Gloeocapsopsis sp. IPPAS B-1203: one gene and its partner. Each later gene encodes a partner of the first gene's protein in a complex. Links are inferred from orthologs where the notes say so. Each region holds a gene or a part of one and is shown on either strand. Other genes may lie near its edges.

Evidence for each region.
Region 2: the proteins of dnaB (region 1) and dnaG are in contact, whole or in part, in a crystal structure (PDB 2R6A), measured with the Geobacillus stearothermophilus proteins. The link is inferred for Gloeocapsopsis sp. IPPAS B-1203 from one-to-one orthologs. Residues at the interface, in WP_033016901.1 of Geobacillus stearothermophilus: Ser13, Glu15, Ala16, Gln18, Glu91, Leu92, Asp94, Ala95, Val96, Pro97, Thr98, Ala99, Ala100, Asn101, Tyr104, Tyr105, Ile108; in WP_049624496.1 of Geobacillus stearothermophilus: Lys456, Leu457, Leu458, Pro459, Ala460, Asn463, Ala464, Leu467, Leu535, Leu536, Ile537, Ala538, Gln544, Glu545, Asp548, Tyr549, His552.

Annotation. Positions count from the first base shown.
Region 1 is NZ_PEIG01000009.1:228,342-243,704, reverse strand. The notes cover bases 10,452-13,251. They hold dnaB (replicative DNA helicase), read left to right. Parts: upstream 10,452-11,073; coding sequence 11,074-12,429; downstream 12,430-13,251. Other genes in these bases: CSQ79_RS17310 (di-heme oxidoreductase family protein), read right to left, coding at 12,448-13,251; rplI (50S ribosomal protein L9), read left to right, coding at 10,452-10,740. Also shown: CSQ79_RS17380 (NAD(P)(+) transhydrogenase (Re/Si-specific) subunit beta), read left to right, coding at 1-317; CSQ79_RS17375 (DUF3800 domain-containing protein), read right to left, coding at 543-1,352; CSQ79_RS17370 (alkaline phosphatase D family protein), read left to right, coding at 1,632-3,209; CSQ79_RS27980 (hypothetical protein), read right to left, coding at 3,244-3,417; cytochrome b6-f complex subunit PetN, read right to left, coding at 3,426-3,515; CSQ79_RS17355 (SDR family oxidoreductase), read right to left, coding at 3,641-4,315; CSQ79_RS17350 (hypothetical protein), read left to right, coding at 4,431-5,087; CSQ79_RS17345 (hypothetical protein), read left to right, coding at 5,260-5,643; CSQ79_RS17340 (ABC transporter ATP-binding protein), read left to right, coding at 5,696-7,531; CSQ79_RS17335 (hypothetical protein), read left to right, coding at 7,724-7,930; CSQ79_RS17330 (TlyA family RNA methyltransferase), read left to right, coding at 8,147-8,965; gloB (hydroxyacylglutathione hydrolase), read left to right, coding at 9,316-10,089; more of rplI, read left to right, coding at 10,282-10,451; more of CSQ79_RS17310, read right to left, coding at 13,252-13,815; CSQ79_RS17305 (imelysin family protein), read right to left, coding at 13,869-14,999; CSQ79_RS17300 (ferritin-like domain-containing protein), read left to right, coding at 15,189-15,363. UniProt on the Escherichia coli protein: The main replicative DNA helicase, it participates in initiation and elongation during chromosome replication. Travels ahead of the DNA replisome, separating dsDNA into templates for DNA synthesis.
Region 2 is NZ_PEIG01000003.1:73,517-88,964, forward strand. What follows is about bases 6,050-8,934. They hold dnaG (DNA primase), read left to right. Parts: upstream 6,050-6,474; coding sequence 6,475-8,394; downstream 8,395-8,934. Other genes in these bases: CSQ79_RS06465 (hypothetical protein), read left to right, coding at 6,050-6,362; CSQ79_RS06475 (pentapeptide repeat-containing protein), read right to left, coding at 8,402-8,932; CSQ79_RS06480 (YraN family protein), read left to right, coding at 8,934-8,934. Also shown: CSQ79_RS06435 (ArnT family glycosyltransferase), read right to left, coding at 1-381; CSQ79_RS06440 (hypothetical protein), read left to right, coding at 941-1,657; CSQ79_RS06445 (LysR family transcriptional regulator), read right to left, coding at 1,689-2,597; CSQ79_RS06450 (hypothetical protein), read left to right, coding at 2,787-3,068; CSQ79_RS27475 (hypothetical protein), read left to right, coding at 3,101-3,256; CSQ79_RS06455 (N-formylglutamate amidohydrolase), read left to right, coding at 3,408-4,226; CSQ79_RS06460 (glutamate-cysteine ligase family protein), read left to right, coding at 4,455-5,780; more of CSQ79_RS06465, read left to right, coding at 5,970-6,049; more of CSQ79_RS06480, read left to right, coding at 8,935-9,395; CSQ79_RS06485 (hypothetical protein), read right to left, coding at 9,476-9,865; tRNA preQ1(34) S-adenosylmethionine ribosyltransferase-isomerase QueA, read left to right, coding at 10,150-11,253; CSQ79_RS06495 (tetratricopeptide repeat protein), read left to right, coding at 11,322-14,573; CSQ79_RS06500 (hypothetical protein), read left to right, coding at 14,725-14,955; CSQ79_RS06505 (spore photoproduct lyase family protein), read right to left, coding at 15,170-15,448. UniProt on the Escherichia coli protein: RNA polymerase that catalyzes the synthesis of short RNA molecules used as primers for DNA polymerase during DNA replication.

The DNA of each region.
Region 1 (15,363 bases):
AAGCGAATGTTCCGTATCCACAGTTGCATGATATGGAGGATATTAATCCCCAATTTGAGCAAACAGATGTCGCGTTGGTAATTGGCGCAAATGATGTTGTTAATCCCGCAGCCCGTAGCGATGCTGCTAGCCCCATTTATGGAATGCCAATTTTAGAAGTAGATCGCGCTAAGCACACAATTGTAATTAAGCGGGGTATGAGTACTGGCTTTGCTGGGGTAGATAACGATCTGTTCTACAAAGATAAAACTATGATGCTCTTTGGTAGCGCTAAAGATGTCGTAGGCAAGTTGGTTTCTGAGGTAAAGCAGTTATAAAAAGCTATCTCAATTACAACTGACAAATTGACAAGCTTGCTTTGAGGGATTAGTGCTCTTGAGGCAAGTTCTTTTTTAAGTATAATTACTTATAATTGTTACTAAATGATAGGCTAGCCATAGTTGACAAAAAAATGATTAAAAGGTAGCCTTAAAAATAGGCACAGCCTAGGGGTGGTCGTAGACCGCCGCACCATTACCGCTAAAAAGGCGGTTTTGTTGTTTTTAGGGGTTATTGTCAAAGCAGTAATATTTAATTCCTAAACTATCTACAAGATTAGGCTCTAAATCACAATCTACTAGTAAATTAGCCTTTTTAAGGCTTAAAAATGCTTGATTGTTTGGCTTGTTTTTACTAATAACAACAGGGTACAAACATAAGTCAGCAATTTGCATCACTGAATTTTTCTTTTTCTTGCTATCGATCCCGCGTAGTAGAGATGAAAAGTCGTTAGCAGATAGAGGAGAATATTTATTAGCTCGAACAGTATCAAAAGGGTGTCCTACAGAGCGCAGTTCATTAAAGTAAGATTTGATTAGTCTATCTTCTTTTTTTCCGGCAGCTTCAAAATAAACCATTAATGTACCATTTTTAGTAGCTACATACTTAGCTGCACGTTCTACTAAAATAGTGAATGCACTTTTCATCATTTCCCATGTATCCTCGCCATACTTTTCTAAGTATCGTTTTAGATAACCATGACGAGATATAACACAAGCATGAACAATAATTGGGCAAGCAACTATTGTGTGAGTTACATCCTCCATAAACTTTTGTTGATCTGCTTTTGAAAGATTTCCTAGCCAATCATACCTATCCTTTTTAGAACGTATTTCGCTTCCATGTAAAGGTGTATCTAGAGGAATATTCCAGCGTTGTTTAAAGCCTAATACTAACGTTTCAATAATCGGTTCATGACCTCTACTTATGAGAACACCACCCATGCCAAAAAAAGGATATTGATCTTTGGGATCAGGCTTAGGGCTACCTGAATCATCGATATATAAAGCAAATTCACTATGCTCTAATTTCATAAACTGAGAAATAGTAATAAATCTCTTTTGGTTTCATAGTTAATAACTTCTATAAAAACAGCGGACAATCTCAATAAAATATTGAAATTAAAGCTATGTTGAAATTATTTTCAAAAACATTTTAGCTTAAAAGAAGTTTAACGCTAGCTTGAACAGCAGTTAATTATCAATTGATATCTTGCATAAGAGTCTTTTACTCAAAAAAAGATTGGTTACTTGATTAAATCTTTGATTTTTCTAAGTTGCCTGACTTTAAAGAAGATATCTAGAGGAATTAATATGGCTCGCTGGGATGTGGAGCGTTTGCTGGTGACTCAGATGCAGCGGCGGCGCTTGCTGATGGGTGTGAGTGCATTAACAAGTTTGGCGATCGCAAGTCAATTTTCGCGGCGAGTTGTTGCTCAACCAAGATTTTCTGATTATCCATTTAAACTTGGTGTCGCTTCAGGAGAACCATTACCCGATGGTTTTGTGATTTGGACGCGGTTAGCACCTCAACCACTCAACGGTGGGGGAATGCCAAGGCAGAATATTGAAGTGCGCTGGCAAGTAGCACGAGATCCCAAAATGCAGCAAGTGGTTCAGAAAGGAACGGCGATCGCGACTCCTGAACTTGCCCATTCAGTTCATGTAGAAGTTCAAGGATTAGAACCAAATCGCTGGTATTGGTATCAATTCAAAGCGGGTAATGACACAAGTCGCATCGGGAGAACGCGCACTGCACCCGCACAAGGCGAACGCTTACAACAACTAACTTTTGCATTTGCTTCGTGTCAAGACTGGCAAAATGGCTTTTATTCTGCCTACCGCAATATGGCGCAGGAAGAACTCGATTTTGTCATCCATCTTGGCGATTATATTTACGAATACGGACCTGATTTCAGCAAGCCACGTCAACACAATAGCCCTGAAATTGTTAGTCTTGCTGACTACCGCAACCGCCATGCTTTGTACAAAACTGGATTTCATTTACAAGCAGTTCATGCAAAATTTCCTTGGATTGTCACCTGGGACGACCACGAAGTTGATAATAATTATGCCAACTTAATTCCTGAAGACAATCAAACACGAGAGGAATTTATTAAGCGCCGTGCAAACGCTTATCAAGCTTACTACGAGCATATGCCATTGCGTTTATCTTCCTTACCCAAGGGTCCAAATCTGCAACTTTATCGACGTTTGACTTTTGGGGACTTAGCTGAGTTTTTTGTATTGGATACTCGTCAGTATCGCACCAATCAACCGTGTGATGATGGATTAAAACCTCGGTGTGCGGAAGCTTTGGCTGAAAATGCGACGATGACAGGCAAAGAGCAAGAACGTTGGTTATTTAGAGGATTAGAGCGATCGCAAGCGCGTTGGAATGTCATAGCCCAACAAACAATGATGGCTCAATTTGATTTTGATGCGCGTTCAGACAGTGAGGTGTTTAACCTCGATCAGTGGGATGGTTATGTTGCAGCACGCGATCGCCTATTTAACTTCATCCAACAACGCAAAGAAGTAGCTAACCCTGTTGTGATTACAGGTGATATTCATTCAAACTGGGTACACGATCTCAAAGCCGACTTTAACAATCCTGCTTCGCCTACCATTGGTACAGAGTTTGTTGGAACTTCAATTTCCTCTGATTTTCCCGCGCAGTTTATCGCCCCAGTTACTGCAGCTTTAGCAAACAACCCACATACCAAATTTTTCGACGGTGCTTTTCGCGGTTACGTTCGCTGTCAACTGACACCCAAACAATGGCGTAGCGATTATCGAGTTGTTTCGACGATTCTCGATCCGCAAGCTCCAGCAAGTACGCTAGCATCCTTCATTGTGGAAAATGGGCAACCAGGCGCTCAAAGCGCATAAAATTACAATTGTGTCAAGAGGGTAAGGCATTGCCTTACCCCTTTTTGCGTTTGTATTTACCTTGAATGCGGTTTTCGCGGTTTTCTTTGTCTTGACGACGGCGATCGCGCCAATCTGCTGCTGTTAAGTACAAAACACCTCCGGTTACTGCAGTCAGTAACCCAAAGGCAATTAAAACAAGAACATTAAGTGCTGTTGTCGTTTCCACTTGAGCTTTTACAGTCCGTTACGACCCCAAACTACCATTGCAATTGACCATGTGAAGGTAACAAGCAGTGTAACCCAACCGAGTGTCAAGATTTCCATAGCCGTGTATTAAGCATTCTGTAAAACAATCTTAAAATTTATCATACTGCAAGATCGGCACTAGAGGTAACGTTAGAAAAACCTATGAAGATAGGTTTCGTTTGTGTAGCGGTGATTTCAATCGCTCAGCTGACATCAAATGCAACAAAATCAGGTTGACCGTACATCATTTGGCGATCGACGGCGGAGAGAATTTTATTATTCGCCTTTTCCGAATTGAGACAGCGACAGACAAGTTGGGCGACATCAGCGCGGTGAATTGTCCCAGCAACTCGCGGATCTTCGGTAAGAATGCCATTATTTGTTGCGGGTTCTGATTTCAAACCACCTGGTCGAATGATTGTATAAATGAGTCCACTGTTAATCAAATGCTGTTCAGCTTTTTCCTTCTCAGCTAATACAGACCCTAATGTTGCCAAAGCTTGAGGTGGTAAAGCTTGCGCACTATCACCGCTACCAATTGAGGAAATTAAAATAAATTTTTGAACTCCGGCTTTGACTGCTGCATCGATCAAATTTTTGTTTCCTAAATAGTCAGCGCGATCGCCATCTTTAGGTAAACCACCAATTGTGCTGACAACGGCTGTAATTCCTTCTGACAACATTGCGTTTTCTACATCACTGACACGCAAGGCGTCGCCTAAAACAACCTCAATTTGCATTGCTTCTAGATCCGCACGAGTCGCCTCGCTGCGTAGTAACGCTTTTACCTTTAATTGTTGTTGTCTCAAACAATGCGCGATTTCTCGACCGACGCCACGGCTGGCTCCCGCAAGAAAAATGTAGGATGGATTTGTCATGCTTAGTTTTGTTGGGTAATGGGTAACAGGTAATGAATCGGAACTATGACCAATTATCAATTACCAATGACCAATTACCAGCCTTTTAGTGATGTTCGTTTTCACTCGCTTACTTATGAGTAGAAAAATTATTTTATGGGTGCTTTGGGCAGCATTTATAATCTATGTGCTGTTTTTTGCACCACCATTGCATCTACAAGAAACCTTAACACTGTTAATCAATATTCTGACGTTGCAGTGGACAAAGGTAAATCCAGTTATTTTATCTTTGTTTTCGCTCATTGGTGTTTGGATATTCATTTATAGCTGCCTTTTGTTTTTTGATGGCAGAATGCAGAAGATTCCGTTTTGGGCTTTTGCACTCGCGTCACTTGGTACAGGTGTGATTGGGTTAATCCCATACTTGGCGTTACGCGAAGCGAATCAAGAATTTACTGGTGCTAAAGATTCGTGGTTACAGTTGCTAGACTCGCGTAGTACTGGTGTCGCTGTGACGATCTTTACCATTGGTTTAGTCGCTTTTGGTTTATTTGCTGGCGATTGGGGAGATTTTTTCCAGCAGTTTTTAGGCGATCGCTTTATTCACGGTATGAGTTTAGCGTTTTGTGTGTTTACTGTCTTGTTTCCTACCGTACTTGGCGATGATATGGCGCGTCGCGGTTATTCTAGCGATTCACAACTTTTTTGGTTGTTTGCGCTTATTCCTTTATTTGGTTCCCTTGCATACCTTTGCTGGCGTCCGCCTTTACACGATACCGTTTCATCAATTTAGTACTTGTGTACTATCTTTAAGTAGAATGAAGAGGGGCTAGGAGCTAGAAGTCAGGATTCATGGAAAAATCTACTTTTGTGGAAACTACTAATCAGTTTAGGTTCTATCTGTACAACCCTGATCTCTGACCTCTGACCCCTGACCTCTTTATTATTCAGGGAGAACATCACATATGGCAATTGCAGATTTACGCAAAAGCGACATGATGGCGCATTTACTAGATGCTTTAGATGCAGGTAAGGATATTGGTCACTACGGTAGATTAGTGTTTGCGATGGTAGCGCGGCACTTTTTAAGCGAAAAAGAGTTAATCGAACACCTGCAAAAAGACCGCGACTTTAGTGAAGAAGACGCGCGATCGCTTTATCAACAAGTACAAGGTAAAGACTATAACCCCCCACGCCGCGAACGAGTATTGGAATGGCAACAACAGCAAGATTTTCCGATTTGTCCCAATCCTGACGATCCTGATGCTTGCAACGTTTACAAAGATTTGCAGTTTCCTGAGGAAATTTACGACCAAATCTCGGAATATCACGAACAAAAGGGGAGTTAAGTAGCTAGGGTTAGTAAAAAGAGTGGAGTGGGTTTCCCGCATGGGATCGTAGATGAAAAGTTATTCGCAGGGAATCGCACTCCCATTGCAGCAAAGCTTGCGACAAATATTAGCAATATTTCGTTATAGTGGACGGGCTATCGAACTGGTATGGACGACTAGCCATGTCCTGACATTGGTTCTGGCAGTATTCACTTTAACAGCAGGTTTACTTCCTGGGGCGATCGCCTACATTGGTAAATTAATTGTTGATGCGGTTGTGGTAGCCTCACAGTCAGGATTAGAAAGTAATCGAGCCGCCTTAGGCTATTTAACACTAGAAGCCATATTAGTTGCCTTACTCGCAGGCAGTCAACGGGGATTGAGTATCTGTCAATCACTATTACGAGTGTTATTAGGGCAAAGAGTTAATATTTTAATTCTAGAAAAGGCTTTAACCCTCGATCTTGCCCATTTTGAAGATTCTGAATTTTACGATAAGATGACGCGGGCGCGGCGTGAAGCCTCAAGTCGTCCGCTGTCGCTTGTTAGTCGTACGTTTGGTATTGTTCAAGATAGTCTTTCACTCATTACATACGGTGGATTACTACTACAATTTTCGCTGTGGGCTTTGTTAGCACTCGTTTTAACTGCAATTCCTGCATTCGTTGCTGAAACAAAATTTGCCGGAGAAGCCTTTCGCTTATTTCGCTGGCGCGCACCAGAAACACGACAACAGCATTATCTAGAAACATTAATCGCGCGTGAAGATTTTGCGATGGAGGTGCAGCTGTATCAACTAGGACCAATGTTGCTACAACGCTACCACAATATTTTTAATCGCCTTTATCGTGAAGATCGCAATTTAACCCTACGCCGAGGCGTGTGGGGTTACGCTTTGGGTTTACTGAGTAGTGCAGCATTTTATGCAGCGTATGCTTGGATTGTGATAGAAGCGATCGCCGGACGAATTTCGCTTGGTGATATGACGATGTATCTTGTTGTGTTTCGCCAAGGACAAACAACATTTTCTTCTGCACTGACTTCCTTAGGAGGAATGTACGAAGATCAGTTGTATTTGTCTAATCTTTATGAGTTTCTCGAACAAGACATTCCCCAACCAGGCGGTAATGCGACTCAAGGAATTATTCCCCAAGACGGTATTCGGTTTGAAAATGTGACTTTTACCTATCCAGGAAGCTTGCAACCTGCAGTAAAAAACTTATCGTTGCATCTCAAACCAGGTGAAAAACTGGCGATCGTGGGTGAAAATGGTTCGGGAAAAACGACTTTAATTAAATTATTAACGCGCCTTTACTCTCCAGATTCAGGACGAATTCTGCTTGATGGCTTAGATTTACAAGAATGGGATATTGAAGTTTTGCATCGGCGGATTGGCGTGATTTTCCAAAATTTTGTCCGCTATCAATTCACTGTTGGTGAGAACATTGGTGTTGGAGATGTTCAACACTTGGTTGAAGAACCACACTGGCATACTGCCGCAGATAAAGGCATGGCACAACCTTTTATCGAGCAAATGGCTGATAAATTCTACACCCAGTTAGGGCGTTGGTTTAAAGGAGGTCAAGAACTCTCTGGCGGACAATGGCAAAAAATTGCACTTTCGCGGGCTTTCATGCGGACACAAGCAGATATTCTTGTTTTAGATGAACCCACCGCAGCGATGGACGCGGAAGCTGAAGTGTTAATTTTTCAACGATTTCGCACTCTCAGCAAAGATAAAATGGCAATTTTAATTTCGCATCGCTTCTCCACTGTCCGCATGGCAGATAAGATTGTTGTTCTTTCTGGTGGAGAATTAATTGAACAAGGAACTCACGAGGAGTTACTGCAAGCTGAAGGACGTTATGCCCGACTTTTTTCGCTACAAGCTGCGGGATATCGGTGAAAGAAGTAGAAGGGTAAGAGGGTAGGCGGGTAGTTGGGTAGGCGGGTAGATGGGTAGTAAAGAACAATAATAATCAAATCTCTCCCACACTCCCACTAGCCGCTCGTTCATCCAAAAGTAAAGAATTTCTAAGAAGACTGACATCTTGACTATATTGGAGTCAAAATCAATGGCAAGTCTTTTGATGTTGCCATGATGGTCAATCCTGCGCAAAACTCAAATCCATCTGCGGACGTGCATCTGACGGCGGCGGAACAGGATCTTATTGAGCAAATTCAATCTGAGTTAATATCATTAACTCGTGTGACTCCCGATGAAACGACTGATTGGCAGCAATTTCCGTTTGGGACTAACTGGAATAGTACGTGGGAAGGGGAAATCTACCGTAACCTTTGGTAGCAGTCTGTAAGCATTAGAATAGACAAAGCTTATATTTCAGAGAGGTGAGGGAACAGTAGCTTAAAAGCATGGGATTGAAACAAGGAATTATTCTCCTCGGCTCAATGTATCTCGCCATAATTCTTTGTTCTTTTAGTGATTTTTTTATCCACCTCTAAAGAATTATTTTTATTCCCCTCACTCCTCACCCCTCGCCCCTTCTTCTGTAATTTTGTCTTGGCTAAACAACGACTTGATACGCTACTTGTAGACTTAGAACTTTGTTCCTCTAGACAACAAGCGCAACGTTTGATTCGCGCCGGTGAAGTTTTTGTCAATCAACAAATTATTGACAAACCTGGAACTGAGGTTGAGACAACATTACCAATTCATATCAAAGAGCGATCGCCTTACGTTTCACGCGGCGGAGAAAAGCTTTTCAAAGCTTTAACTGAATTTGAGATTTCGGTTGCTGGGCGTGTTTGCTTAGATGGTGGAATCTCCACTGGCGGTTTTACAGATTGTCTTTTGCAAGCTGGTGCAAAACGCGTTTATGGTGTCGATGTTGGCTACGGACAAGTTGACTGGGGTTTACGCAACGATTCGCGTGTCATTTTAAAAGAACGAACTAATTTACGCTATCTGCAACCAGAACAATTATATAAAGAGGGTGACGCTGCTGCTGATTTTGCGGTAGTTGATGTATCGTTTATTTCTTTAACAAAGATTCTACCTGCTTTGTGGGAGTTACTACAGCCTCCGCGAGAAGCAGTTTTGCTCGTTAAACCACAATTTGAAGTAGGGCGATCGCAAGTTGGCAAAAAAGGCGTAGTCCGCGATCCCAAAGCACAAGCTGAGGCAATTTTTCAGGTGTTACAAGCTGCACAACAACTAAATTGGCAATATCGTGGCTTAACCGTTTCTCCGTTGCTAGGTCCTGCTGGCAATATTGAATACCTATTGTGGTTAGGAATCGATAGTTACATTGCAACACCTAATTTTTCTCAGATTATTCAGTTTGCCCAAACAGTCCACGAACAATTCACCAGCAATTAAATCTGCTTTCTTTTTATCTACTAAATACCAATTTACATCTAAGTTTTGTACATAAATTAAAATAACATCATTGCTGAATTGCTTGTTATGAGCATTTTTGTCACGAAAATTGAATATCTGGGCAGTGAATTTAAGTCAAGTTTTAGTTACCTACTAATATTTAAACCACTATAATTTCAGTAAATTACAGTAATACTTTTGGCACGTCTATAATCTTCACTTATTATTGGGTTTATTCATTAGTGTTAGGTATAAACTCTAAAAGCTTTGAATTGTTAATTAAGTATTTTTTCTCGTTAAAAATAATTTTTATTACGTTATTAATTGGAAGAGTGATAGAACTACAAGCAATGGAAGTCATCAGAATTTCAGCACTTTATGATAATTACATCTTTTTACTGCATGAACCCATGCAAAATATAGCTGCGGTTGTAGACCCAGCAGAGGCGGAACCAGTACTACAGCAATTAGAGCAACTAGGCGCAAAGCTAGTGACAATTTTTAATACGCATCATCATAATGACCATGTGGGTGGTAATCGCAAGTTGATGCAGCATTTTGGTAATGTCACAGTGTATGGTGGCGAGAAAGATCGTGGCAGAATACCTGGACAACAAGTTTTTTTGAAAGAAGGCGATCGCGTTTACTTTGGCGATCGCACTGCTGAAGTCATTTTTGTCCCTGGACACACTCGCGCCCACATTGCTTACTACTTTCCACCAGAAACACCAGGGGCGCTTGGAGATTTGTTTTGTGGTGATACTTTATTTGCTGGAGGTTGCGGTCGCTTATTTGAAGGGACTCCAGCCCAAATGATGGATTCTTTATCTAAATTAAGAGCTTTACCGGATAATACGCGAGTGTGGTGTGCTCACGAATACACTTTAAAGAACCTGCAGTTTGCACTGACAGTGGATGGTGGAAACCCTGAGTTACAAGCTCGTTTTGCTACTGTCAAAGCAGCACGTAATCGTTTTGCAGCTACTATACCTTCGATGTTGAGTATCGAAAAGCGTACTAATCCTTTTTTGCGTTGGCATCAACCAGAATTACAGTTAGCAGTCCAAAGTAACGATCCATTGCAAACTTTTGCACGGTTGCGCGGCATGAAAGATCAGTTCTAACTTCCAGTAGTTTTTTCTAGAATAAATCACAGCATCAACAAGATTGCTGCAAATTAACTGCACGCAGTATGATAAATAGTTGCGATCGCTTGCTGCATTTCGTTACGATTATAAATTCTGACTCCTTTTACAAAGTAGTTTCATCCTTCTACTGCAAAGACACCACAGCAATTAAATCACGACAGGAAAATCATGGCAAAACGCGTGCAATTAGTTCTCAATCAGGATATTAGTAAGTTAGGACGATCTGGAGACTTAGTTGAAGTTGCACCAGGCTACGCTCGCAATTATTTGCTGCCCCAAAATTTAGCGGTGCAGGCGACTCCAGGTATTCTCAAGCAAGCTGAACGCAAGCGTGAAAAAGAACGTCAACGTCAAGAAGAATTAAAGCAACAAGCTTTAGCCCAAAAAGCAGCATTAGACAAAGTTGGGCAATTGACTATTGCTAAGCAAGTTGGCGAAAAAGATGCAATCTTTGGTACTGTAACTGCTCCCGAAGTCGCAGCGTTAGTTCAAGAAGCCATTGGTCAAGAGGTAGATCGGCGTGGAATTACCTTACCTGACATTAGCCAAACAGGAACTTACACCGCTGAAATTAAGCTGCATCCAGAGGTAACAGCAGAAGTCCAAATTCAGGTCGTACCAGAATGAAGAAGTCATGGGTCAGAGGTCAGGGTGATTTTTGAACCGCAGGTCTGCACGATTCGCATCCTTAAATGAGAACAAAAAATTTCTCCCCTGCACTTGAAGCACCTCTGCTTAATTGTATTCAATCTAAACTTGAAAGGGTATTAGTCCACCTCCGTGGACTTCGTTTTTACAGCCGCGAAGGGAGTCACTAGGCTTAAAAGATGTGGTGTGTAATCATAGCCAGGGCAATAATAGAAAGCGGAAAGATAGATAATAGATACAGTATCTAATTTCTTGCCTTAAATTTGTCCTCCTCGTAACCCTAACCTCTGACCTCTGACCTCTGACTGCTATATGACTCAACAACTGAGTTTTCAAGATAATATAGGTGGCTTACCTCCACAGAATGTTGATGCAGAAGAAGCCATTCTAGGAGGTATTCTACTCGATCCTGAAGCGATTAGCCGTGTGAGCGATCGCTTGATTAAAGATGCTTTTTATATCAACGCCCACAGAGAAATTTACGAAGCTGCCTTGAAACTCCACAATCAGGGTAAACCAACGGATCTTTTAAGTGTTTCAGCGTGGTTAGCAGATCGCGATTTACTTGCACGTATCGGTGGGAGAAGTAAATTAACTCAACTTGTAGATCGTACTGTATCAGCAGTCAATATTGACGTGCTAGCAATGCTAGTGATGGATAAATACTTGCGGCGCAAGTTGATCGAATCGGGTAATGAAATTGTCCAGCTAGGCTATCAAACTGATGTGGAGTTGGCAACAGTTTTAGACAGCGCTGAGCAAAAAGTTTTCAGCATCACGCAAGAACGCCCGCAACAAGGTCTTGTCTCGATTTCGGATACGCTCATTGATACTTTTCAGGAACTTGAAAGTCGCGATCAGGGGCAAACTCTACCAGGAATATTGTGCGATTTTTACGATCTGGATGCTCTTACAGGTGGTTTCCAGCGTTCTGACTTGGTAATTTTGGCAGGACGCCCAGCAATGGGAAAAACTGCTTTAGCATTGAATATTGCTAAAAATATTGCTGCTCGTTATGAACAATCAGTTGCGGTTTTTAGCTTAGAAATGTCTAAAGAGCAATTGGTGCAACGTCTTTTGGCAAGTGAAGCAGGAATCGAAAGTCATCGGATGCGGGCTGGACGCATTAGCCAAAACGAGTGGGAACAACTAAGCCGCGCATTTGGAAATTTATCGGAATTACCAATTTATATTGACGACACCGCAAATATGACGGTGATGGAAATGCGATCGCAAGCACGACGCCTACAAGCTGAGAAGGGTACAGAGTTAGCGCTGATTTTAATTGATTACTTACAGCTCATGGAAGGCAGTAGTAGTGATAACCGCGTTCAAGAATTATCGCGAATTACGCGATCGCTTAAAGGTTTAGCAAGAGAATTAAAGGTTCCCATCATTGCTTTATCTCAGTTGAGTCGTCAAGTTGAAGCGCGAACAAACAAACGACCTCTACTATCCGATTTACGCGAATCAGGTTCACTAGAGCAAGATTCAGATTTAGTTTTAATGATTTATCGCGACGATTATTACAATAACGATACTCCCGATCGCGGTATTGCGGAAATTATTGCAGCGAAGCACCGCAATGGTCCTACAGGTACGGTAAAGCTATTATTCGATCCGCAATATACTAAGTTTAAGAATTTAGCTAAGCCTCCAAGTTACTGATGTTGAAGTTTTTGTGAGTTACAGAGAATTTAAGAATCGAATTAAAGCATCGCGATCGCTTTGAGGCATCTTTTTAAACATCTCTTTTGATTGTGCTGCTTCTCCTCCATGCCATAAAATAGCTTCTGCTAATGTCCGCGCCCGACCATCATGAAGATAGCCAGAATAAGGTAATGCAGTTTGAGTCAAGCCTAAACCCCATAGTGGTGGTGTGCGCCATTCTGTTCCGGTTGCAGCAAAGTCTGGTCTACGGTCGGCTAATTCTGCTCCCATGTCGTGTAATAACAAATCGCTATAAGGGTAGATTGTTTGATGTGCTAAAGCAGGAATTTCATAGTTTGCAGTACGTAATTCTGCCACATGACACGCAGCACAATTGGCTTGATTAAATAATTTTTCACCCTGCTTGACTATCGGATCGTCTACCATTGTGCGAGCAGGAACAGCTAGCGTTTGCGTATAAAAGGTTGCTGTATTGAGAGTGCGATCGTCAATATCACTAGAGCCATCTTTTTCAGGAAATAAAGGATTAGTCACACCCATATCATTGACATAAGCAGAAGCAGATTGCTGTAAGAGGTCAGGAATATTAGCTTTATGCCCAAAACGACCTAACACTACTTTTTGGGCAGTTGTATCCCATACCATGTTCGGACGACCAGAAATGCCATCTTTATTGCTATCTTCTGGATCAGCTAAAGCTAAGATGGTTTCGTCCACGATCGCTTCGAGTAAACCGCGACCAAATATTGGTGTAGGAATCCGCAGCGAGGTTAAAACTTCTGGTGGTAAAGGTTTCCCGTTAGGAAGTGTGATTCGAGCAACAGGCGATCGCAGTTCGTAGGTTGTTCCATCTGCATAGTTACCAAAAGACTTTTGCCAAGAAATTTCTACTTCTGCTTCGGGTTGATAACCATAAACAGCTTGATCCTGAATTTGCGTACCAATTCCTGGAACAGGTGGTGCATTTCCTAAAGTCACTGATGCTTCAGGATGCGATTCAAAGATAACCTCTTGTTCTTCACTAGTTGTAGGGTATCCTGGTGGTAAACTGACTCGGACAAGCATTTGTCCTTTCACAGGCATTCCTCTTCCATCACGGATGTGACAACCTGCACAAGAAGCATTGTTAAATAATGGTCCTAATCCTGAATTAACAGGCGCTGGCGGTGTGACAAAAACAGCTTCAAATGCTCGATCGCCTTCTAAATGATCTTGTAATTCAGCTTCACTTAAATTTGGTGCTGGCTGTTCAAAACCACGGGAAGTGCGATTGATGACTGTTGTTGCGCCTCCCGCCATTGGCGATCGCGGTAAAGACCAATTTTGACCCCAGAAAATCGATAAAGCAATTCCTGCGGCGATCGCTACAGCAAAAATTATCAAAAATTTTAGTTGTTTTCTGTGAATATGCACTGAGGAGTTCATACTGTTACAGCTTAGTTCTGTACCAAGGGCAAAACTTCCTGTCTCATGGTTTGTTGAAGACTATCAATTGCAGTTTGTGCGGCTTGAATTTGTGGTACTGCTTGCGGATTAGCCATTGCAGTTTCTAAAGGTGCAGGAATTTTCTCTAATGCTGCCATTGATGTCTGAAATTGACTTTTAATTCTGGCATCTAAATCAGGATTAACTTGGGCAATAAAATCACTAATTCCTTTTCCATCGGTATTAGCATCTGGGAAACGACCTAAATAAACGTTCTCTGCACCTTTGACGTTGCTTTTTAAGTCTTCAAGAGTATGAAAGCTAAATCGACTTTCGAGTAATTTAGTGTCTTTTTGCGCTAATGGTTCACCGATCTTCTCATTAGCAACTTCATCTAGGCTGTCGATTGTTCCTTGAACAATTTCTGCTGCTCCAGAAGGTAATGTTGGATAGTTGCTATTACTACTTTCACCCGCAGTAGCAAGTACTTCTCGGTACGCAGGTTGACCCTCCACTCCTGTTGTCCAACTAGCAACTAGTTCATTCGCCACACGGCTAAAGTCTTTACCTAAAGCTTGTAAGTATTCGAGTTCTCGTTGGTTGAAATCACTAACTTGTTTGTTGTTCTCTGTACCAAAGAGCAAAAACTCGATCGCATGAAATCCTTTTTCTGTATCTTGGCGCTTTTGAATTGTTTCTACAGTCAAAGGGTCATTACTTTGCAGTACAGCCGTTAAGTCGGTTTCATTGACTGGCCACGAATCTAAGGCTGCATCATATCCTAAAGAATCTGCTGGTCCAAAGGTAAAGCTTTCACTCTGTTCCCAGGGCGATCGCGCATCGCGCCAAGCATTCCGTGCTGCTGCAAGCGTTTGCTCGTTGGGATCTTGCACAAAAGTGTCAATTGCTTTTGATAGTTGTGCTGCTTTTTGAGCAAATAACTGATTAGTAGGAATCACAACTTGATCGGCAAAGTCACTGACAATCTGGCGATCGCTAAATTTACTAGCACTCGCTGCTGAAGTCGTATTCGAGGAGTTTGTATTTGCTATTGTTGAAGTTTGATTTTGACAAGCACTCGCACTCAAGAGTATCCCTGCGAAGACTGCTACCCACGTCCTTTGCTGCAAATGAAAACGCATTGTTCACCTGTTTATTGCAAGTAAAAATCAACTAACACTCATTATTGATCGACTTACTTGCTTTTTGTTTTAAGTAAATCTTGAGATTTTTTAGGATAGAATGAGAAAGTTTTGCAAAATAAACAAGTTACACCAACAGCGCTAATCTAGAAAATAGCGCGTTCAGAACAATACATACTTAAAATACTTATGAAAGAACTTGACCAAGAAAAAACGATTCACTTGCTAAACACCATTATGGAGTTTGAACTTGCGGGTGTAGTGCGTTATACACACTATTCACTCATGGTTACAGGACCAAATCGAATTCCGATCGTAGATTTTTTTAAAGCACAAGCAAACGAATCGCTACTCCACGCCCAAC
Region 2 (15,448 bases), on another replicon or contig:
AATTTCCCGCCCGACACAATATAGTAGAGGTACAGAAACTGCACTCAGCATCGCTCCTGGCAAACGTGATGTCCATTCATTAACTCCACCAAGCGAGTATGCCCCAGCTATTAATAAATGCATGAGTGGTGGTTTATTGAGATAAGGTGCGTTTCCTAATGTAGGATACAACCAACGCCATGAATTGACAGGCGATCGCCAAATTTCGCGGGCAACTTGGGCGATAGTACCTTCATCCCAATCGCGTAATGGTAATCCTCCTAGATTGATGCTGTAAACTAGCACTGCGGCTAACAATAACGCTAGAATCCACGACCAATCAACCTTACTGTTGCGTCGGTAATCAAATTTTGGAAACTCCCAATGAAAGCGATCGCGCATATTTTAGAATACTTGATAATTCTGATTTTCAAGTCTAGCTTCAACCAAATATTGATGGTCAGTTTATTGACTTTTTTGCTGTTCTACTACTTACTTAAATCTGCTACGAAGCATTGGAGCGTTGTATCAGGAACTTTGCTCTAATTCCCTGATCTCTGATTCTTGACCCTTCTTCAATCAAATTTTCTAAAAAATAACTATAGTTTAAGGATTATGAGGATTTTCTTATCTTTTTTACGATTGGCTCACAAAATCTCTTGATTTATCAATTTTATTCAAAGATTTACCTGAAAGTATTGTAATTTAAGAAGAATTACTTAGGCTAAACTACGTAAGTATTTTTTCTATACATATGCTACTGATACGGAATAGACTTGAGTACAGTCGTAGTAGACTGCGACATCTGTTGGTAAGGATTAGTCTTAAAGTCAAACCTTACTATAAATATGCCGTTCAAAATCCGAAGTGGCTTTTGATGTTTTTGTTCTCGCGGTTTCAGATAGTTCGTTCTCTAATCGACATTTTTTATCCAAAAGTAGAACTTGAGCAATATTCAGAAGTGTCTATATTTGAAGATCTTGATGTAGAAAATGTTATTCAAGTATTACAAGAGGATGGCTTATATTTAGGTATTCAACTTCCGCAAGCAATTGTAGAAGAGATTTTGGAATTTACAGAGCGCGAGCAGTGTTATGCCAATCTCAACCCACAACTTATGTTTCATACAAATAGTAAAGAAGTTTGGCAAGAAAAGTATGGTTCTCTTGTCGTTAGCGACTATGTAGATCCTGAGAGAAATTGCCGCGCGATCGAGAGAATTATTCAAGATCCTAAGTTACTTAAAATAGCAGCTGCTTACTTAAATGCAAAACCAGTGTTTACAGGATCGCGGCTGTGGTGGAGTTTTGCAACAAATACCAGTTTTGAGGAAAGATTAAATTTTGCCCAAGAGTTATTTCATTACGATCCTATTGACTATCGTTCTCTAAAATTCTTTTTCTACTTAACTAATGTAGACTCAAGTAGTGGACCTCATGTTTGCGTTCGTGGAAGTCACAAAAACAAAAAGATTACTCATCAATTGACTTTATTTATTGGTCGTAGCGATCGCGATATTAGTCAATATTATCAACAAAAAGATATCCTAACAATCGGCGGAAATGTAGGTTTTGGTTTTGCTGAAGATCCCTTTTGCTTTCATAAAGGAACTCCACCCCAACAAGGCGATCGCCTGATGTTACAAATCGAATTTTGTTTAAACAACTACCATTTTTAAATTGCTCAGCACATAACCACTTGGGTAAGTTTTAAACTGCAGTAAGTACAAATTGCTTTGACTTCATGAGAACATCTAAAAAGGCAAAAACTGCAGGGCTTTGTAGTGCATCTGCTAACACAGCTACTCCAATGATCCTTTCGAGAGGAATTGGTAGAGTAAACGCTTGCAACCCTAGTGGTACTGGTTCGGCGGCTAATCGGGGAAGAATGGCTGCACCTAAGCCTTGAACAACCATGCTGACAATTGTGGAATCTTCCCTGACTTCATAGGCAATATTCAAGGGACAATCAGAGAATCTCAGATGATTGCGAATTCTAATTGAGCAAGTATTTGTCGATGGCACAATTAAAGGATATGCAGCTAATTGCTTCCAGTTGAGTTTTTGAGTAGTGGTTGAAGCAGTTGGAGGTAGTAATACAATGTAATCATCGCGCAATAACTCCCAAGTTTCAAATTCATCACTAGCAGGAAGATATGTGAAGCCCAGGTCGGCATGACCTTCACGCAAAGCTTGTTCTACATTAATGTAATCGTAATGCTCTGTAATTGTGACTGCAATTTTAGGAAAGTCACTGCGAAACTGGGCAATCACTGCTGGTAGAATATGCGTTGCCACACTACGAAAACAGGCAATTTGCACTTGTCCTCCATCTAAGCCTTTTTCGAGGTTTGCTTCTTTAGCCATTGTGTCGAGTAACTGTAGTACATGCTGGGCATGAGCAATAATTCGTTTTCCTACGGGTGTAGGATGGGCACCATGGCGTCCACGCGCAAGTAAGACAACGCCTAAGTCTTCCTCTAAAGCAGCGATCGCATGACTCACTGCAGACTGTGATATTTCCAAATGCAATGCAGCTGTACTAAAGTTTTCATGTTCTGCGACTGCAACTAATGCCCGCAACTGCGAGATCTTGATTTTGTTAGTCATGTCACTCATAGCACTTTCAAAGCAATTAGCTAAACCCTACGGATAAAACTCAAAGCTTCTTCATCGTGACATTCCTTGACATATGAATTCTATTCATACATTCCATGCATAGTTTACTTTGATTGTCAAGAAAAACATTGTTAAAGTGGATTTATTAAGAGAAGTAAACGATGTGATGTGAGGTCATCAAGATTTGGTATGAAGTATTCGATTAGTACCTTTGAGCGAGAGAAATTAGAGTTTCTCTATCATCAATCACCAAAAAAAGCAAAACGTACTGACGTTTTTGCACCTATAAAAAGCATTTGGCAACAAGTAGTTAACTATCTGAACGCCAAGAACGAACTACAAGTTTGGCAAAGTTCAGATCGCAATGGTCGTACATGGTGGAATGCTTACGATCCAATAACAGGACGCACGACAAAACGCGATTCCGAATCTGAAATGCGTACTTGGATTGAAGAGCGATATTACCAATAACTAAAGTTCACTATTAAATAGGAGGAATAAGAATGATTTTCTCTAATCGCAATCAAGAATCTATCTCGGTCAATCAAGCTAGCAATAAGCAAAAATCTTTCCATCCATTGCTGCGTCCGCTAGTTAATTTCTGGAAGTTTAGCTGTTACTATGCAGATTACAAAGCACGTGTTTGGGATCTCAAATAAATTTATAACAGCAACCAAATCCCCAGTCCGCACTGGGGGTTTTTATTTATGGTGTGCCACACCTTGTTACTATAGTTACATTTATTTACCTTGATTTGCGAGAAAATGAAGCTTCGGATAATGAAGATATATTTATAATTTGGGGTAGTAAATGACGTTAAGTAGCTGGGTATTAACGAAAGGAGATGGACCTATTGTTGCTGTTACGCTACATGATGGTCATGATATCCGCGAAGAAGTTGCCCCCCTACTCAGCGTCACCGAAGCAGATCGCTGGCGGGAAGAAGATCCTTATACTGCACATTGGACAAAGATCGGTGACACCAGAATTGTTGCACGGCGATCGCGTTTTGAATTTGACCTCAATCGTCGCCGTGATAAAGCTGTTTATATTAAGCCTGAAGATGCATGGGGATTAAAAGTGTGGAAAAAAAGACCACCCCGTGCTATTATCGAGCGCTCTTTGGCAGAACATGACGCCTTTTATGCAACGTTAGAAGGAGTCTTGAGCGATCTTGAACGTCGTCACGGTCGCTTTATTATATTTGAGTTGCATACCTACAATCACTTACGTTTTGGACCTGACTCATTACCAGCCGATCCGCGATACAATCCTGAAATTAACATTGGGACAGGAACACTCGATCGCCAACGGTGGGCACCTGTCATCAACCGTTTTACCAAGGATTTACAAACATTCAACTTTTTGGGTAGACATTTAGATGTCCGCGAAAATATTAACTTCTCTGGCGGTTACTTTCCTCGTTGGGTGCATCAAACTTTTCCCGACTCAGCATGTGTTTTATCAATTGAAGTCAAGAAGTTTTTTATGAATGAATGGACGAATGAAGTAGACATCGTGCAGTTAGATGCAATTCGTCAAGCACTGCAATCGACTGTCCCAGGTATCCTCGAAGCTTTAAATCAAGTTGATGCAGGTGTTACCAGTAACGCGTATCAATTAGTTTGAGTAAAAATATTGATGTGCGAGGATTGAAGAGTAAAATCAAAATAGCACCACGCGGATGAGATCGTGGATGCATTAAAGAGGGCTGAGGAAGCGAGAGACGGAGAGACAAGGAGTTCTGAACTAGAAGATTCAACTCAAAACTAGCTACTAGTTACTGGCTTCTCTTCGGCTACCAACAGTAAGTTATACCTTCTACCCTCTATATTTGCTTGCTTTGAGGTTTAAAGCATGAGTGTAGAAGATCGGCGGATAGGGCTTGAGCAAGAGTTTTTTTTGGTAGATGAACAAGGTGTTATTTCGCAGCGCGGTGATGAGTACTTGCAGTTTTGCCAAGAAGTAGCAACATCAGAAGGACGAAATCCGCAGCATTTTGCCCCTGAATGGGTAAAAAGTATGGTGGAGATTAATACACCGCCTGCGTATAGCGTAACAGAGCTAGCAACAGAGTATTTAAGTAATCTTAAGGTAGCACTCAAGGTAGCCAAGGAAATGAGTCTTAGGCTCTATCCTTTATCTACCTATCCATTGCACGTTATGCCGACAATTCGTAACAAGCCCTGGTATCACATTCAAGTCCGCACCGTAGGTTTTGATCGCTTTATGCACGCGGCGCGATGCACGGGAACGCACATTCATTTAGATCTTCCTGAAGGAATTATTGATCGGCGTGTAGGTGTATCTTACGATTCTACCCCAGAGGCACGTACTGAACTACTTAACATATATAACTTAGCAACAGCTTTAGATCCATCACTGATTGTATTATCGCGGGCGTGTCCTTTTTACGAAGGACGAGTTATGAAATTTGCGGCTCATACCGTACGTTATCGCGGTAGTGAGGTTTTTGGCTGGGAAGGAGTGTATACCCATTTGCAATCTGTGGGTGGATTACAGCCTTATGCAGCAGATACAGAAGAATTGGTTGAGTTACAGTTTGCGCGGTACTACTCTTGGTTAGCAGCGATGGATAAAGCAGGAGTAGAACGACATTTGTTTAAAGAAGCTGGGGGAAACCTGCTTAAAGCAGCGTGGAATCGCGTGCGACTCAACGGTATTGGTACAGTAGAAATGCGCGGTACTGATAGTAATTATCCTCAGGTCATTTTAGCGATCGCCACATTACTTTATCACGCAGCACATCGCGTGCGAACTGAGCAATTGACAGTGAAACCAACTGAGGGAGTGCGTACATTTGAATTACATGGCAATATCCTGGCTGTACCAGATTTCCACTATCTTGATGGGGAATTATTGTATGCTGCTGTTACTGAGGGTGTTAAGAGTGCCGAAGTTGTTGCTTACTTAGATTCGATTCTTGATTTTGCTGTGCAAGAAGGTGGTGAAGGATCGCACTATCTAAAAACTTTGAGATCTTCATTAGGGCAATATCAAACTACTGAAGCGGAAATTTTACAAGACTTTTTGCCAACGACTGAAGAAATCTCGCAAGAAGACGGGCTACGTTTGGTACGTCAATGCTGCGACAAGTTAGAACAGCAAGTTACATTTCTAGAACAATCGCATTTAGAGATGCTTACGGAGTCCTCTGACTGAAGTCGGGACTACATAGGCAAAGTGTACCTTCGTACACTAAAACAAAACTTTTGCAGCAGCGAATTTATTCACCTTCGCATTCATACAGGCAGTCTAATGAATCAAAAACTAGCATAAAGCCGATACAATCTCTGATGGGGCAGTAGGAAGTGTAACTACTGCAGATTAATCCAAGATAGGCAGATTGTTATGGTACGTTGGTTGATGGCGATCGCTTTATTTGTGTTACTCACAGCTTGTAGTGGTGAAGTCGAACCAAGTAATAAACTTGTACAACAGGCGATCGCACTTCAGCTAGAACAAACACAACAGCAATTAAGTCAACAACTCGGCGTACATCTCCAAGGAATAGAAATTCGACACGTCACCGTTACACAGCGCGAACTAGTAGAAATTCAAAGCTTACCTGTCTCTCATGTTCGTGGTACATACGATCTGACGCTCAAACTACCGCGCAAAGTCACTCAACACAATTCCTTTGATGTCTACTTGCAACGTCAGCAAGAAGGTAAAACATGGCGGCTTTTGATTCCGCAAGCAGAAAAAGATAAATTGACCTGGTTGAGTTATTTGATTCGATAATGGTATTTAGGGCAATGGGTAATGGGTAGTGAGAAACAAAAAGATATTTACCAATGACCAATTACCAGCCTCATACTCACGCTCAAACACTACTGAATCACCAGTTAATTCAATGCAAATCCCGCGCCTGCACCCAGACACAATCGAGGAAGTTAAGCAAAGAGTTGATATCGTCGATGTGGTATCAGAACACGTTGTTTTACGCAAGCGGGGAAAAGATCATGTTGGTTTATGTCCATTCCACGACGAGAAAACTCCAAGTTTTAGTGTTAGTCCTAGTAAACAAATGTATTACTGCTTTGGCTGTAATGCTGGGGGAAACGCTATCAAGTTCTTGATGGAAGTCGGGAAAAGTTCTTTTAGTGAAGTTGTCTTAGATTTAGCACGGCGCTACCAAGTACCCGTACAAACACTAGAACCTGCACAACGACAAGAATTACAGCGTCAGTTATCGCTACGCGAACAACTCTACGAGATTCTAGCGATCGCCTGTCAATTTTATCAACACGCTTTACGTCAACCGCAAGGAGAAGCAGCATTAGAGTATCTTCAATCTTCACGAAAACTGAATTTAGAAACGATTCAGCAATTTGGTTTAGGTTACGCACCGACAAGCTGGGAAACTCTTTACCGCTATTTGGTAGAACAAAAGCACTATCCTGTACAACTCCTCGAACTAGCAGGATTAATTCGTCAGCGACAATCAGGAGATAGTTATTACGATTACTTTCGCGATCGCTTGATGATTCCCATTCATGATATCCAAGGGCGCGTGATTGGTTTTGGCGGAAGAACCTTAGGGGAAGATCAACCGAAGTATCTCAACTCACCAGAGACTCAACTCTTCAACAAAGGGAAAACACTATTTGCCTTAGATCAAGCAAAATCAACAATTTCTCACCTCGATCAAGCTGTTGTTGTCGAAGGCTATTTTGATGCGATCGCACTTCACGCCGCCGGAATCACGAATGTTGTTGCTTCTCTGGGCACTGCTTTGAGTTTAGATCAAGTTCGCCAACTGTTGCGCTATACCGAATCAAAACAACTCATTCTCAACTTTGATGCTGACGCCGCCGGAACTCAAGCAGCAGAAAGGGCGATCGGTGAAATTGCCAATCTTGCCTATCGTGGTGAAGTGAGTTTGCGGATTCTCAACTTACCCGAAGGCAAAGACGCTGATGAATACTTACACACTTACACGCCCGAACACTATCGCGAACTGCTGCAAAATGCCCCATTATGGCTAGACTGGCAAATTCAACAAATTGTGGCAAACCGCGACTTGAAGCAAGCCGATCAATTTCAGCAAGTTGCCCAAAAAATGGTTAAACTACTCAAGCTGATTGATAATAGCGATACAAGAAATCATTATATTTTTCGTTGTGCTGAGTTACTGAGTTTGGGCGATGGGCGTCTGATACCTATACAAGCTGAAAGTTTGGTATCACAAGTTGCACCTAATTACAATAACCGTACGCCACAACCATTTAAAAAGCAGCAGCAAAAATCTTCATCTTCAGTTCCCCTCACAAGCGATCGCAGTCTTTTAGAACAAGCCGAAGCCTTACTCTTACGCATCTACTTACATTGTCCCGAACATCGTCAAGCAATTACTGAAGCTTTACAAGCACGAGATCTTCAATTTAGCCTCTCCCACCATCGGTTTTTGTGGCAGCAAATATTAACAGAAATCGCTGGTAGCGATCTTGCTGATTCTTTAGTTTCTCGTCTGCAAACTCGATACTTACAGTTGGATTGCGAGATGACTGTGGTATCGCATCTGTTTTATTTAAATGAGAAAACCGAACGCGATCTTTTACGTGCTACTCAGGGAGTACAAGCCGCAATTGCGTGTATGGAACGTGTTATGTGTGAGAAGCGCTATCGCCTTTATCTTGAAATGTGGCAAGATACTGATCCACAAGTTGATTTAGAGCGATCGCAGTCATATTATGAATTACTTTACACCGAACAGCGACGCTTACAAGAGTTAGATCGGCAACGGCAATTTTCACTGACTGATTTAATCTAGTCTCATATTAAAAACACATTAGTGTTTCCCGTGTTTCTCGCCCTGTTGTTGGATTGGTTCCTTTGGCAACCTTACACAGCTTATCTTGCTCATCGCGTCGTAATAACACGTCAGTAAAGTCAGCCCCATCAATCACTGCTTTGTCAAACTTGGCATTTGCGGCAAATGCACCTTCTAACACAGCGTCTTTTAAATTAGCATTACTCAATCGCGCTGAATCTAATGTGGCATTCGTTAAATTTGCGCCTTCTAGATTTGCTGACTCTAAATTAGCAGCAAATAAACTAACGCCTGCTAAATTTGCATGGCTGAAATTGCTATTACGGAGATTAGCATGATTAAAACTTGAGTCTGTCAAGTCGCGCCCTGCAAAATCAGAGTTAAGTAAATTTTCTTTGTTGTAATCTAAAGCTAAAGCTGGGGGAATACTGAGATACAGGGGAGACGCGATCGCACTGACAACTAACACAAAGATCGCTATCTGGCGGCATAACTTGAATATATTTTCAATCATCCAATCCTCTTGAGTGTGAATCATTATGACAAACCCTCCTTCTTCTTATTATCCCGATATTGGTGTACTAGGAGAAGATCTCGTTGCACAATGGTTACAATCACAAGGCTGGCAAATTCTGCATCGTCGCTGGCACTGTCGTTGGGGAGAAATCGATATTGTTGCTCAACACACTACCACACCTCTACTTGCCTTTGTTGAAGTGAAAACTCGTAGCAGTGGTAATTGGGATGAAGGAGGCTTGCTATCTTTAACACCACAAAAGCAAGCGAAACTTTGGCGCACAGCTACTTTTTATTTAACGAAATACCCCCACTTAAATGATTATCCATGTCGTTTTGATGTTGCTTTAGTTTATTCTCAAGGCTTTGCTACTCACCCACCACAAACAAAAAAGCCCGCGATTCTCAAGTCGCTGGCAATACAAGTTGGCAATGTTAAATTTCAATTGCTGCTACAAGAATACATTCCTGCTGCATTTGGATAAGATTTAGTGACTCGTAAAAGAGTTTTGAATTTTAAAGAATTTTCTTAATTCATAACTCAAAACTCAAAACTCATAACTCTCTAAGCCAGAGTTTCTGGGCAGTAGCCTAATCCTCGTACAAACTGTTGGCGAAAAGCTTCGATTTCTTCACGTTCTGGGCTACCATGAGAGACGATCGCAACTTGATAGCGACGCATGACGTCAATGGGAGATTGTCCAGCCTCTAAACTCCAGAGTGCCATATTCACTCGCATGGGAGGTTCGTAGGGAATTCCCAACTCATTTAAAAATGCCCGAAAATCTCCATCGTCTTGAGGATTCAAAGGCGAGTTCATTTTGACTTTTACCACCCAGCCATCAATCTGATGGATCACGGTTATAAACCTAACCGATAGATGCTGTACTTTATGTAGATATTCAACAATCCTCAGGGTGAGGCTGGCATTTGCAAGGTAGTAAAGGTATTCCATTTCCGTGGTTGGGAGACGCACCAATCCGACACTTATATTGTGCCGAAGGTCTACCCTCCTTTCATAGGGGAAAATCACCCAATTTAACCTGGGTAGGTTCACCCAATTAAGTATGTAAGTACGAATTGTCAAAAATTATCAGAAAATCTGTATAACTACGGTGTCTAAAAAAAACAAAATATGGCTTAAGAACAATATAGAAGAGACAAAAGCAAAGCGATAACCGTAATAACACGGATTTTTGATTCAGAAACGGCAATGCTGTGATGTTGATACCCAAGACTATGTTTAGTGGATCGTTACCTTCTCAAGAAGACTGCTTATTATCTGCATACGATTATGAGTTACCCCAAGAGTTAATTGCTCAAAACCCTGCTGTACCTAGAGATAGTGCGCGGTTATTAGTTGTTGATTCTACACACTATAGTCATCAGCGATTTTTTGAATTGCCTCAACTACTGCAACCAGGCGATTTATTAGTAATGAACAACACCAAGGTTATACCCGCACGATTGTATGGGCGAAAATCAAGTGGTGCGTCTATTGAGGTATTGCTTTTAGAAGAACGCCAGCACAATCAATGGCTAGCTTTAGTAAAACCAGGAAAACGCCTACCACTAGGAGCAAAAATTGTCTTTGAAGGAAATGCCTCTTATTCTTTAAATGCAACAGTATTAGCAACGGATGCAGCAACTGGAGGGAGACTACTGCAATTTGATGTTCCTGGAGGAATGTCTTTGATTCAAATATTAGATAAATATGGGCAAGTACCTTTACCTCCTTATATTACTGATTCTCAAGCAGCAGGCGACCAATATCAAACAGTCTATGCCCAGCAACCTGGTGCTGTTGCGGCTCCGACAGCAGGATTGCACTTTACTCCAGAATTACTTATACAGCTACAAAACAAAGGAATCAAGACAGCATTTGTCACGCTACACGTTGGTGTGGGAACCTTTCGCCCTGTTGAAGTTGAAGACATTACAACACATACAATGCACGGAGAATGGGTAGAAGTAAGTGCAGATACTGTTACTCAAATTCACCAAACACAAGCTCAAGGTGGGAGAGTTATTGCCGTGGGAACAACTGTAGTACGTTCGTTAGAAGGTGCTGCAACAAGTGGACAGTTGCAACCTTTTTGTGGCAAGACAGACTTGTTTATTTATCCTGGTTATCGATGGCGTGTTGTTGAGGGATTAATTACTAACTTTCATTTGCCTAAATCGAGTTTACTCATGCTTGTAAGTGCCCTAATCGGTCGTCAGCGCCTGCTGGCATTGTATCAAGAAGCGATCGCGCATCGTTATCGCTTTTACTCTTTTGGTGATGCCATGTTGCTGTTACCAGTTGATTTATCGACAATTGAGCGTAAAGATCGGAAATAGACGTCAATTTTGATTACCCTGGAAAAGATACCGCGATATCTTTTCCTGATCAGCAGGCAAAAGGAACTATGAAGCGCAAGCACAAACAGATTTTAAGAGCTTTATCACACGGCAGTGGTCTTTTGCTGTCTACTGTGTTACTGTCAATTGGTGCTGTTACTCATGCTGAGGTGACACCTAGTGCTTCTGAATCAAGGTTGGCGCAAGCAAATGCTTTCAAGCGATCGCCTCAACTAGCTCAAGTACAGCCACAAGCGCCTACTACAGCATTTGGTACGCAGTCGATAACGCTGTTTAATATCTTGCTAGCAACTTTAGTAGTACTATTGGGTGCGACATTGCTAGCACTATTTTTCTTACGTAAGTCAGTCATTCGTGGTGTCGCTGATATTGTGATGATGCGGCTTAAAGAAGTTGAAGATATCCAAAATGAAATTGCTAACGCCGATCGCAAAATTCAGAACATTTTGCAAGATGCTGAAGAAATCTTAGACGAGATTAACCAAGAAGCAGAAGAGCTACAACAAGAAATTGCAGCGCAACGTGAAAACTTATCGCAGATAACGCATCTCTCACAAACACAACAACAACAAGTAGTTACAAAACTTGAAAATCAATTCAAAAACTCAGAACAATCGCTAAAGAAATTAGCAAGTGAATTTGGAAATGAACTAGTCGGCTTAAAACAACAAACAAAACAGCAGCAAGCTGCTGTTTTACAAAATATTGAACAATTAAAAGAAGAATTTTCTCCGCATCTTTTAAAAATTCGAGCAGAAGTTCAAGAAAGAAAAGATGCAGTACTACAAAATTTAGAACAATTTCAAACAGAATTAGCAAGCCAAATCAATCAAATTCACCAACAAGCTCAACAGCAACGCGATACAATTTTACAAAATATTGAACAACTGACATCTGATTTTACCCCGCAACTTGCGACACTACACGTAGAAGTTGAAGCACAAAAGGATAGAATTATTCAAAACTTACAACGCTCAGAAAGTGACTTTGCAGAACAAGTCGAGCAAATTCAACAAGAGTTAACAACACAACGCAGTAGTGTTTCACAAGAATTTGAGCGAGTACTAACAGTTTTAAGCCCACAAATATCAGAGATGCAAGCTGATATTCAATCACAAAAAGAAGCAGCATTACAAAACATTAGACAATCAGAAATAGAATTAGCTGCACAATTAGTCCAGATTCAACGGCAAGCGCAGCAAGAATACGATGCTACATTAGATAACTTGAAACAGCTAGCACTAGGCTTTGACCCAGATGCAACAGAAATTCAAGCTGATATTCAATCACAAAAAGAAGCAGCATTACAAAATATTAGGCAATTAGAAATAGAATTAGCTGCACAATTAGTCCAGATTCAACGGCAAGCGCAGCAAGAATACGATGCTACATTAGATAACTTGAAACAGCTAGCACTAGGCTTTGAACCAGACACAACAGAGATTCAAGCTGATATTCAAGCAGAAAAAGAAGCCATATTACAAAATATACAACAATCTAGAAAAGAGTTTGCAGTGCAATTAGCACAGTTGCAACAACAAGCGCAAAAACAACGTGATTTATTGTTAAAAAATATAAAACAACTTGCCTCAGAATTAGCTCCACAGTTGGCAGAATTACAATCTGATGTTCAAAATCAGAAAGATGCAGTCATCCAAAATATTAGACAAACAGAAAGTGAATTTGTCACGCAAGTTTCTGAGTTGCAAGCAGAAATGCAAACACAAAAAGGTGAAGCTGTTCATCAACTAGAAGATATCAAAACTGAGCTAGAAGAACGAATTACAGCTTTGCAAGCCGAAGTACAAAAACAACAATCTACTTTACAAGAAAGCATACAACAGCTAGAAGCTAATTTAACACCACATCTTGCAGAAATTCAAACTGAAGTTATAGCAAGACTGCAACAACAAAAAGATGTCACATTAGAAAATTTACAACAGATTCAAATAGAAGTCACCACACAGATTCAAGAGTTTCAATCGCAAACTCAAACGCAACTAGAACAAGAGATTCAAAACTTGCGATCGCAAGTCGCAGAATTTGCCACTCAACTTAGCAATTCTCGACTAGGAATTCAATCGCAACAAGACACTACAATTGAAAATCTAGAAAAATTAGCCTCTGAGTGTTCAAATCAACTGACAGCATTGCAGTCAGAAATTACAAATCGTAAGGAAGTAACGCTAGAAAATCTAGAGAAACTAGAAAACAGACTAGAAACAGAACTAAATGAGGTAAAATCAGATGCTCAAGCCCGAAAAGAACAAATTCTCAAGCAAATAGCCGAAATTACACCAGCAACAATTGCTCAAGAAGCATTCTCTGAAGTATCCCAACAACTTCAAGCCTTATCCGAACAAATACAACTGTTGAAATCAAACTATCCACAGTTATTCATGCGTCCGGATGATTATATCAATCAGGGAAATGCATTATTTTCTGCAGGACATTATCAAGATGCGATCGCATCCTACGAACAGGCGTTAGAAATTCAACCGAATAATCCTGATGTATGCTATCAGCAAGGCTTAGCATTATGGGAATTAAACCAATACGAGTCAGCAATTGCTGCATTTGATAAAGTACTGGAAATTAAACCAGAAGATGTCGCAAGTTGGTATCAACGTGGTATCCTTTTGAAAGAACTAAAACGCTACGAAGGTGCATTTGCAGCTTTTAGCCAGGTGATTCAAATTCAACCAGATCATAGCGATGCTTGGTTTAATCGCGGTATTGTTTTAGGAAGACTAAAACGCTATAAAGATGCGATCGCATCCTATGATAAAGCCATTGAACTCAATCCTAATCATCATCTCGCGTGGGTAGATCGCGGCGTAGCATTAGGCAAATTACAAAACCATGAAGAAGCTTTTCAATCGTTTGATCGCGCAGTACAAGTCAAACCAGATGATGCTGTAGCTTGGATGAATCGAGGTATGGCGTTAGAAGTTCTAGAAAGAATAGAAGATGCGATCGCATCGTACGATAAAGCGATTGAACTCAATCCTGACTACTATAAAGCTTGGAACGCTAAAGGATATTTACTCATTCAATTAGAACGCGATCCGGAAGCCTTAGAAAGCTTTGATCGAGCTTTACAGATTCAACCAGATTATCCTAATGCTTACTACAATAAAGCAATTTGCTACACCTTCCAAGGAGACGTCAAATTAGCACTAGAGAACTTACAAAAGGCGATTGAACTAAATCCGAAGTATCGCGCTGAAGCTAGTACTGATCCTGATTTTGAGAGTATTGCTAATAATCGACGTTTTCGCCAGTTAGTAGAAGATTAGGGGAAAAAGCTGATGCGGTTGAAATCATAAAGACAAAAACCTATCTTCATAAGTTTCTCTAAGCCTTATTCTTATATTAGTCCACGCAGGTGGATATGGTTTGTTAAGCCGCGAATTTATTCGCCAGGCGTTTTTCATTGAGGGTAACAAAATGCAGCGGGACAAAATGTTGTGGTTAATTAAAGGAGTTGCGGGCTTACTGTGTGTTGGCTTTGGTTTGAGTGTCTTTGGTGAGGCTTTAAGCCGCAAGATTAGCGGTGATGGTTGGTTTTGGATTGGAACTTTAAGTCTTGTACTCTTTAACTTTGGTTTGTGTTTAATGTTTGATAGTCACAACCATCAACTCCAAATGAAGCATAGAAGCAATACACCTCTTACATAAATCACAGACGCCTAGCGAATAAATTCGCGGCTAGCCAAATAAAGTGTGCCTGCGCACACTAATATAAGAATTTGATCAGTGATCATACCATTTCACCAAATAAAAACTACAAATCATTTCTCCTCTGCTGCCTATTTGTAGTAAATTCAAAGTGACATGGTATTACACGGTAGTAAACTTGGCTTGTTTAGCTGCGAATTTATTCGGCAAGCTTCTACGTCCAATATAATATCTGAGCATCAGGGAAACGTTTGGCAATCTCGCGTTCAAAGAAGCGACGTAGTGCTTTCATGTTGTCGGTATCATAGACATACTTCGTTCCACCAAACTTATTGCGCTTGATGCTGCGGTTCTCTTCTTCCATGTCAAGTTTTGAGTGGGGATACCATGTTTGCAATACTTCTTTTGACTTGGGCGTGAAGCGATGAGAAATTAACTCAAAGGTCAAGTCGCAATTGAAATCTAAAGTAGCACTGATTTCATCAAAAAGTCG